2 regions of the Streptomyces sp. NPDC015345 genome follow, and region 2 is predicted to be linked to the other one. Evidence: riboswitches for the same ligand, from Rfam matches in the RefSeq annotation. Region 2 holds a riboswitch; the other holds the start of a gene.
What was found. A riboswitch is a leader RNA that binds a small molecule or an ion and turns the genes downstream of it on or off. The one in region 2 is predicted to bind cyclic di-AMP.
Positions count from the first base shown of each region.

Region 1: linked by a shared signal. The riboswitch ahead of ACF062_RS19000 (C40 family peptidase) and the one ahead of ACF062_RS24445 (M23 family metallopeptidase) in region 2 are both predicted to bind cyclic di-AMP.

Region 1 covers NZ_JBIBTX010000004.1:402,971-407,180, forward strand. Annotated here, with positions in the region: gene ACF062_RS18985 (DUF397 domain-containing protein) at 1-114, opposite strand, end outside; gene ACF062_RS18990 (helix-turn-helix domain-containing protein) at 124-990, opposite strand; gene ACF062_RS18995 (ATP-binding protein) at 1,265-1,705, shown strand; gene ACF062_RS19000 (C40 family peptidase) at 1,795-2,268, opposite strand; cyclic di-AMP (ydaO/yuaA leader) riboswitch at 2,272-2,448, opposite strand; gene ACF062_RS19005 (hypothetical protein) at 2,821-3,129, opposite strand; gene ACF062_RS19010 (ATP-dependent Clp protease proteolytic subunit) at 3,137-3,772, opposite strand; gene ACF062_RS19015 (RidA family protein) at 3,856-4,210, opposite strand, start outside.
Region 2 covers NZ_JBIBTX010000005.1:701,472-705,681, forward strand. Annotated here, with positions in the region: gene ACF062_RS24440 (PP2C family protein-serine/threonine phosphatase) at 94-1,254, shown strand; cyclic di-AMP (ydaO/yuaA leader) riboswitch at 1,486-1,633, shown strand; gene ACF062_RS24445 (M23 family metallopeptidase) at 1,645-2,721, shown strand; gene ACF062_RS24450 (aldo/keto reductase) at 2,797-3,741, shown strand; gene ACF062_RS24455 (PrsW family intramembrane metalloprotease) at 3,738-4,210, opposite strand, start outside.

The DNA.
Region 1 (4,210 bases), on a different contig from region 2:
GTCGAGCGTGGCCGTCTCGACACAGTTGTTCATTCCGTTGCTGCGGCTGCTGCGCTGCCACCGCGCACCCTGAAGGGTGGTGCTTGAAGGTACGTACCGAGGCAGTGCGGTCATGGTGCCTCCTTACGCGCCGTCGCTTAGCCCGGCGATGAAATCCTCTGAGTCCTCGGGTGAAAGCGCCTGTTCCTGAAGGGAGTTGAAGGCCTCCACGTATGCCTGGAGGTCTTCTTTCCGTTCGAGATAGAGGCTACTCGTCAAGTGGTCGAGAACAACCACATCCAGATCAGCAATGTTCGGAAATGAGAAAATAACGAAAGGCCCGATGAGGCCCACATGCTCTCCGGAGGAGAACGGCAGCACCTGAAGTCGCACCTGTGGCAACTGCGCCACCTCCTGTAACCGTGCGAGCTGATGTGCGAAGACCTGCGGTCCGCCCACGGAACGGCGCAAAACCGCCTCGTCCAGGACCACGCTCAGCCGCACCGGAGGCTCCGCGCGCAGCACGTCCTGACGGGCCAGACGCACCTCCACCAGCGCGTCCACCTGCTCGTCGGGCAGCCCGCCGAGCGCGGCCCGCGTGACGGCGCGCGCGTAATCGGGGGTCTGGAGCAGCCCCGGAACCACCGAGGTCTCCAGGGTGCGTACCCAACTCGCCTGCGACTCCAGGCTGATGAAGTCGCGATAGGCGGCGGGCAGCAGGTCGCGGTACGCCTTCCACCAGTGGTGACGCCCCGAGGCACCGGTGTCGTCGGCGCCCGCCAGGGCCACGAGCAACTCGCTGAGGTGGGCATCCTTCACCTCGTACGCGTCGAGCAGGAGGCGCACATCCGTGGCCTTCACACCGCTGCGGCCCGTCTCGATCCGGCTCACCTTCGACTGGTGCCAGCCGACCTTCGCGGCGGCCTGGCTGCTGGTGAGTCCCGCGAGGCCGCGCAGCGCGCGCAGTTCGGCGCCGAGCCGGCGGCGGCGCACCGCGGGGCCGTACTGCATGTCCGTCTCCTTCCGGACCGAGCCGTCGGGCATCCCGGCGGCAGAGCGGGGGGACAGAGGCGACAGTAGAGGAAGTGGCGTCCCCGCGCCCAAATACGGTCGGTCCTGGCAGAGTTCACCGCTTCGAGCGACAGATATATGCACATCTCGGTGGATCGCCACCCGTGACCGGCGAAGGAATGGGACGCTGGCGCGAAGCACCAGTCCGGGGCCGTCCTCGAGTCATCCGCTCCGAGTCGGAGACCGACCCCGGTGGGAAAGGGACAGCGTCGCCATGGCAGATCACCAGGAAGCATCCGTCACTCTGCCGAGCGATCCCGCCTCGGTCTCGGCCGCCCGCGCGTACGTGGCGAACGTACTCACGGAATGGGGCCTGCCGGGCGAGGCCGAGGTGGCGGACACGATCAGACTCATCGTCTCCGAACTCGCCACCAACGCCGTGCAGCACACCAGAGGGCAGTCGCCCACCTTCACGGTGGACGTCGAGCTCGACCGGGACGAGCAGCTGCGGATCGGCGTCACCGACAGTCACCCGCGCTATCCGAGGCGGCTGCCGGCCGCCGTCCAGCAGGACAACGGCCGCGGCATGGTCATCATCCGCTGGCTGACCGCCGAATGCGGCGGCAAGCTATCCGTCAGCCCCACGGCGGAGGGCGGCAAAACTGTATGGATCGCACTGCCCTGGACAGCGCCGGTCCAGCAGGGGCACCGCTGACGCCGCGCACCCGCCGCGCGGCCCGGCTCCGGCCGGACGCGGCGTGCGGGTCCACGGACCCCCGCGTCCGGCCGGGCGTGACGGGCGGGTCAGCGGACCCGGCCGTACCAGACGCTCTTGGTCCAGATCTTGTCCAGGCGTACCACGGTCCCCCTCTTCGGTGCGTGCCAGATGCGGCCGTTACCCGCGTAGATCCCGACGTGGTAGACGTTCCGGCCCGAGTGGAAGAACACCAGGTCGCCTCGGGTCCGCTGGGACTTCGAGATGTGCCGCGTCTTGTTGTACTGCGCGGCGGCGGTGCGCGGCAGCTTCTTGCCCGTGCGCTTGAACGAGTACAGCGTCAGGCCCGAGCAGTCGAAGCGGTTGGGCCCAACCGCTCCGTAGCTGTAGGGAGAGCCCTTCTTGGACGCCGCGATCTTGAGCGCTTTCGTTCCGTGGGTGGCTGCCTCGGCTTCCGATGTGAGCCCGGGGGCCACGACGGTGCCGCCCACAACGGCGAGGGTGAGGGCCGAGACGGCCCCGGTCCTGCCGAGCAGCGACGGAACGTGATTCAGCGCGGTCATGCGTAACCCTTCGTCAGCCGCCTGTGAAGGATGACCTGTCGGGTTCGGGCAGGCGAAGATGCCCGGCCGCGTCATGCTCTGCGGCTTCACCCCAAGGGCGTCGTCCGGACTTCCCGGACGGGCCCGCCTTGCTCGGGTCCTCCACTCCTGCCGGTGCACCGATGTCGACCGGTCAACCGGGCGGCGGCAGGACTCGGCGTCCGCCCGGATCGCCCCGCCGCTGTGGCGGGGTCTTGTCGTCGGAAGGGATCTTGACCCGAAAACCACTCGAAAACCGAGTCGAAACGACGTTTTGTGAGGCTCCTCACGACTGACCTGTTCGGGTGGACGCTGCCGAATTCGACTCCCAATGGCCCGTCTGACGATGGCTCGACCAGCACCGGAACGTCTCATTCCGCCTTCGCCGTACGTATCCGGTGCAACTCTCGAACGCGTGATTAAGGAGCCCCTGCTACGCCAACTGAGGTAGCCCATCTGGTCGCTCGCACAGCGGATCCAGACGTTCCGGTGAGCGGAGCGCGTCCTTCAGCGGCCGCTGAGGGACTCACCGGCTCACTGGCTTGCCGATGGCGGCACGCCCACCCGTCCGGTCCGCCGCTCGCCGTCGAGGACGCGCAGGGCCTGGGCGAGCGTGGCGGCGTGCACCTCGCTCTCGCCGCGCCGGTGCATGAGGGCCAGTGCGTCCCGCAGGGCCGTCGCCCGGCCGACCAGGGCCTGGGCGGCACGCAGTCCGCCGTAGGTGTGCTCGGCGCGGGCGGGGTTGATCCGGCCGACCAGATCGACGACTTCGAGGTAACGGTCGATCAACTCGGCCTCGGCGCGGGTCAGCGCGGGCAGCGGCGGCAGCTCGGGCGGCAGCATCCGCGGGTCACCTCGTCCCGCGCGCGCCGAGCGAGGTCTTGCGGCTCTGGACGATCCGGTCCACGAGCCCGTACTCCACGGCGGCCGGGGCGTCGAGGATCTTGTCCCGCTCGATGTCCGCGGCGATCCGCTCCGGGCTCTGTCCCGTGTGCCGCGCGAGGAGTTCTTCGAGGAGCCGCCGGGTCCGCAGGATCTCGTCGGCCTGGATCGCCAGATCACTGGCCTGCCCCTGGATCGGCTCGGAGAAGGAGGGCTGGTGGATCAGTATCCGCGCCCCCGGCAGCGCGTGCCGCTTGCCGGGTGTGCCGGCCGCCAGCAGGACGGCGGCGGCCGAGGCGGCCTGCCCGAGGCAGACCGTCTCCACGTCACAGCTGACGAACCGCATCGTGTCGTAGATGGCGGTCATCGCGCTGAACGAGCCGCCGGGGGAGTTGATGTACAGCGAGATGTCGCGGTCGGGCGCCGCGTACTCGAGGTGCGTGAACTGCGCCATCACGTCGTTCGCCGACGTGTCGTCGACGGGGGTGCCGAGAAAGACGATCCGCTCTTCCAGAAGTCGCGAGTACGGATCCATGGTCCGCGCCCCCGAACTGGTGCGCTCGGTGAACTCGGGCAGGACATGACGGGCTGACGGACGGCGCATGGCAGGCCTCTCTTGCTAGGGGGCGACGGAGGGTCCAGCTCTCCGTAAAAAATGTACAGGACGTACGTTTCTTTGGGGGGCGCTCAGCAAGGCAGCCTTCTGTCGACGACGAAGCTGATCTCGACGACCTGACCGGGAAGGGTCAGTTCGGTGACGCCGAGGACCGTGGCGGTGGGGCGGTGGTCGCCGAAGTACGCCAGGTTGCCCTCCGCCGTCGCCGCGGCGTTCTGCCGTAGGTTCACCACGTACAAGTTCTGTGAGACCACCTGGTTACGGGTGGCGCCGTAGTGGTCGAGGACCCTGTCCAGGTTGGTGTAGGTCTGCTGGAGCTGGGCGCCGAAATCGCCCGCGTGCACGAAGGTGCCCGTCTCGTCGAACGCGAGCTGTCCGGAGACGTGGATCAGTTCGCCGGACCTGATCGCCTGTGCGTATCCGAAG
Region 2 (4,210 bases):
CCCGTACGGCCCACACCAGCTCGCACCAGGACCCCTCTCCAGGAAGCCTGGGTGCAGCGCGGCGATGGGCGCGGGATCGGCGGGAGACAAGCGGTGGGGCAGCGTGGAGGTACCGGCGGCAGCGGAGCCACCGCGCACGAGCGGACCCTCGTACGGATACTGCCCGTCCTGCTCCTCGTCGTCGGAGTCGTGTACGACGCCCTGACCCCGCCCGAGTTCACCGCCGCACCGCTCTTCACGGCGGCCCCGCTGATCGCCGCCCCCTTCTACTCGCTGCTCGGCACCGTCCTGACGGGCGTCGCGGCCTCGGTCGCGGTCACCGTGCTGCACTACGGCAGCTCCGTCGGCGGCCATGTCGAGGCCGTCACCGAACTGCTCACCGTGACGACCGTCGCGGCCCTCGCGATCTTCATCAACCGCGTCGTGCGCCGTGGCAACGACCGGCTCGCCATCGCCCGCTCCATCGCCGAGGCCACCCAGCGCGCCGTGCTGCCACAGCCCGACCCCCGCATCGGCGGGCTCGACCTCGCGGCGCGGTACGAGGCCGCGCAGGCCGACGCGTTCATCGGCGGTGATCTGTACGCCGTACAGGACACCCCGCACGGCGTACGGCTCATCGTCGGCGACGTCCGTGGCAAGGGCATGGGCGCGGTGGCCGCCGTCGCCGTCGTCATCGGCGCCTTCCGTGAGGCCGCCGAGCAGGAGACCACCCTGGAGGCCGTGGCGCAGCGCCTGGAGCGGGCCCTCGCGCGGGAGGGCACCCGGCGCGACGGGCTCGACGCCTTCGAGGGGTTCACCACCGCCGTCCTCGCGGAGATCCGGGTCGGCGACGGCTGCGTACGGCTGGTGAACCGGGGGCATCCGGAGCCGCTGCTGCTGCGGGGCGACGGCCGGCTGTGCGTGCTCTCCCCGAGCGAGCCCGCGCTGCCGCTCGGCATGGGGGAGCTAGGGGCGTGGCCGGACCGGGCGGACGAGTCGGAGTTCCCGCCCGGGGCGATGCTGCTCTTCTACACGGACGGTCTCTCGGAGGCGCGCGACGCGACCGGGGCCTTCTACGACCCCGCGACCCGGCTCGGCGGGCGGATCTTCCCCGGCCGGGAGGGCCCGCACACGCTGCTCGCCACGCTCACGCAGGAGGTGCGGCGGCACACCGGGGGCGCGGCGACGGACGACATGGCGCTGCTCGCGGTGCGGCGGCCGGCCACCGGGGACGGCAAGGCCGCGGCGGAGAGCCATGTCACTGGCCGTGACTGAAGTGCAGCCCTCCGCATCACAACTGACGTTCTGTCAAGGGAATGTGAAGTTCCGGTGTGTGACTTTCTCGGGTGACACAGGGTCAACTTGCCCCGGTGCGAACCCTCGTGTCCCGTTAAGTCCTGCCCGCGAGCGTTAATGATCAATCGGAACAGCTTGGAATACGGCACCGCTGTCTATTAACGTTCGATAACGCAGCGCGGTCGTCCCAGCCGTCACTAGAGGCGGCTCCGTGCGCACACGCCTAATCCCGCAAGGGAGCCGGGGAACCACCAACTTGGGGTGAATCGGGCAGCTGTGCATCCGTGCCGGTTGTCCGTAGGAGACCTTCCTGCTCCGAACCCGTCAGCTAACCCGGTAGGCGAGAAGGAAGGAAAGGAGTGCGCCCCAGTGGCGTCCAACCGGCCTGCCCCCCAAGCCGCGTACGTACCGAATGACGACGACTTCGGTGGTTACGACCAGGAGACCTGGGAGGAATGGAATCCCACCGAGGAGTCCGTCCGTCCCGTCCGCGGCAGGCACCGTGTGCACAAGAAGGGCGGCGGCGGGCTCGCCCGCAGCTCCACCGTGCTGGGCGTCGGCGTCATCGCCGCCGTCGGCGCGGGCGGCATAGCCACCGCGCAGGACGGCAAGGCGCCCGTCTCCATCTCGATGCCCGACCTCGGCGCCGTCGCCGACTCGCTCCCCGAGGCCGAGTCCCTGCCCGGCGTGGGCTCCCTCCTCTCCGACGACTCCGCCGCCCCCGCGGGCTCCGAAGCCGTCACGGCCGCGGCTCCGCTCAGCGCCGCCGGTGTCAGCTCCACCGACGCCGAGCAGGGCGCCACGGACGCGGGCGAGGCACTGCGCGCCCGCATCATGCAGCAGGCCGAGAACCAGCAGGACCAGGCGGACGACGCGGTGCGGACCGCGGCCGAGGAGGCCGCCGTCAAGAAGGCCGCCGAGGAGGCCGCCGCCCAGCAGAGGCTGGCCGAGCGGAAGGCCGACGCCAAGGCCGCCGCCAAGAAGAAGAAGGAGCAGGAGGCCCGCGAGGCCAAGGCCCTGGCCGAGCGCCGGGCCAAGCTCGCCAAGAGCTACGCGCTGCCCACCTCCTCGTACACCATCACGTCGCACTTCGGTGTCGCCGGCTCCATGTGGTCCTCCGGGCACCACACCGGCCTCGACTTCGCCGCACCGACGGGTACCCCGCTCAAGGCCGTCCACACCGGCACCGTCAAGGAAGCCGGCTGGGCGGGCGCGTACGGCTACCGCACCGTCCTGGAGCTGAGCGACGGCACCGAGGTCTGGTACTGCCACCAGTCCTCGATGAACGTCAGCGCGGGACAGAAGGTCAGCACCGGCGATGTCATCGGGCGCGTCGGCGCGACCGGCAACGTCACCGGACCGCACCTCCACATGGAGGTCCACACCGCGGGCGGCTCCACCGTCGACCCCCTCGCCTGGCTCCAGAGTAAGGGCCTCAACCCCTGACCCGAAGCGGACGACTTGACGTTCATTTGGGGGAGCCGCCGGAATTCTGTTTCCGGCGGCTCCGTTGAGGAACGCATGACTTCTCTTCGCACGCTTGGCTCATCCGACCTCGAGGTCTTCCCGCTCGCCCTCGGCGGCAACGTCTTCGGCTGGACCGCCGACCGGACGGCGTCCTTCGCCGTCCTCGACGCCTACACCGCCGCGGGAGGCAACTTCATCGACACCGCCGACACCTATTCGAGCTGGGTGGAGGGGAACGAGGGCGGCGAGTCCGAGACCCTCATCGGCGAGTGGCTGGCCGAGCGCGGCAACCGCTCCGACATCCTCCTGGCCACGAAGGCCGGCGCCCACCCCGAGTACAAGGGGCTGGCCCCGGACACCATCAAGAGGGCCGCCGACGCCTCGCTGCGCCGCCTCGGCACCGACTACATCGACCTGTACTACACCCACTTCGACGACACCTCGGTCCCCGTCGAGGAGATCATCGGGGCACTGGACGAGCTGGTCACGGCCGGCAAGGTGCGCGCCATCGCCGCCTCCAACATCTCCCCCGAGCGGCTCCAGGAATCCCTCGACTTCTCCGACCGCGAGGGCCTCGCGCGCTATGTCGCGCTCCAGCCGCACTACAACCTCGTCTCCCGCGACACCTACGAGGGCCGGCTCCAGGAGCTCGCCTCGCGCTCCGGCCTCGCCGCCGTCCCCTACTTCGCCCTCGCGTCGGGCTTCCTCACCGGCAAGTACCGCCCCGGCACACGCGTCGAGAGCGCGCGCAGCGGCCGGGTCGAGGAGTACGTGGGCAGCGAGCGGGGCGACCGGGTCCTCGCCGCGCTCGACGGGATCGCCGAGGCGCATGACGCCGAGGTCGCGACCGTGGCCCTCGCCTGGCTCGCGGCGCAGCCCACCGTGGCGGCGCCGCTCGCCTCCGCGCGCACGGTCGAGCAGCTGCCCGCGCTGCTCGCGGTGGCGGACCTCTCCCTGACGGACGCCGAGCTGTCGGCGCTGACGGCGGCCTCCGCCTAGGTGCGGTAGGGGTTGTGGGCCGGGTGGCCGTATGCCGGACGGGGCTGCGGCTGCCCGTACGGAGCGGGGGCGTACGCGGCAGGGGCGTAGGGGGCGCACGGGGCGTGCGGGTACGCGGCGTGGGGGTGGCCGTACGGCGCGTACGGCATCGGGAGCATGACCGGGGCGGTGGCGCGGGCCGCGTAGGCCAGGGCGGGCCGGGCCGGTTCGCGGCGCTCCCAGAGCTTCTCGAGCAACTCCCGCTCGCGTACGACGAAGTCGGCGCCCGCCCGGCCGCGGCGGCCCCGGTGGCGCAGGAACGCCAGTGACGTCGCGTACGTCTCGTACTCCATGACCGCCCGGCCCGCGGCCTTCCCCCAGGCGTATGAGGCGTAGTCGCGGGCCAGCGCGCGGGCCCGCATCGAGCCGAGCGCGTACGGCTCGGGCGGGGTGAGCCAGCCCGCCGCCGCGTACACGGGCAGTTCGGCGC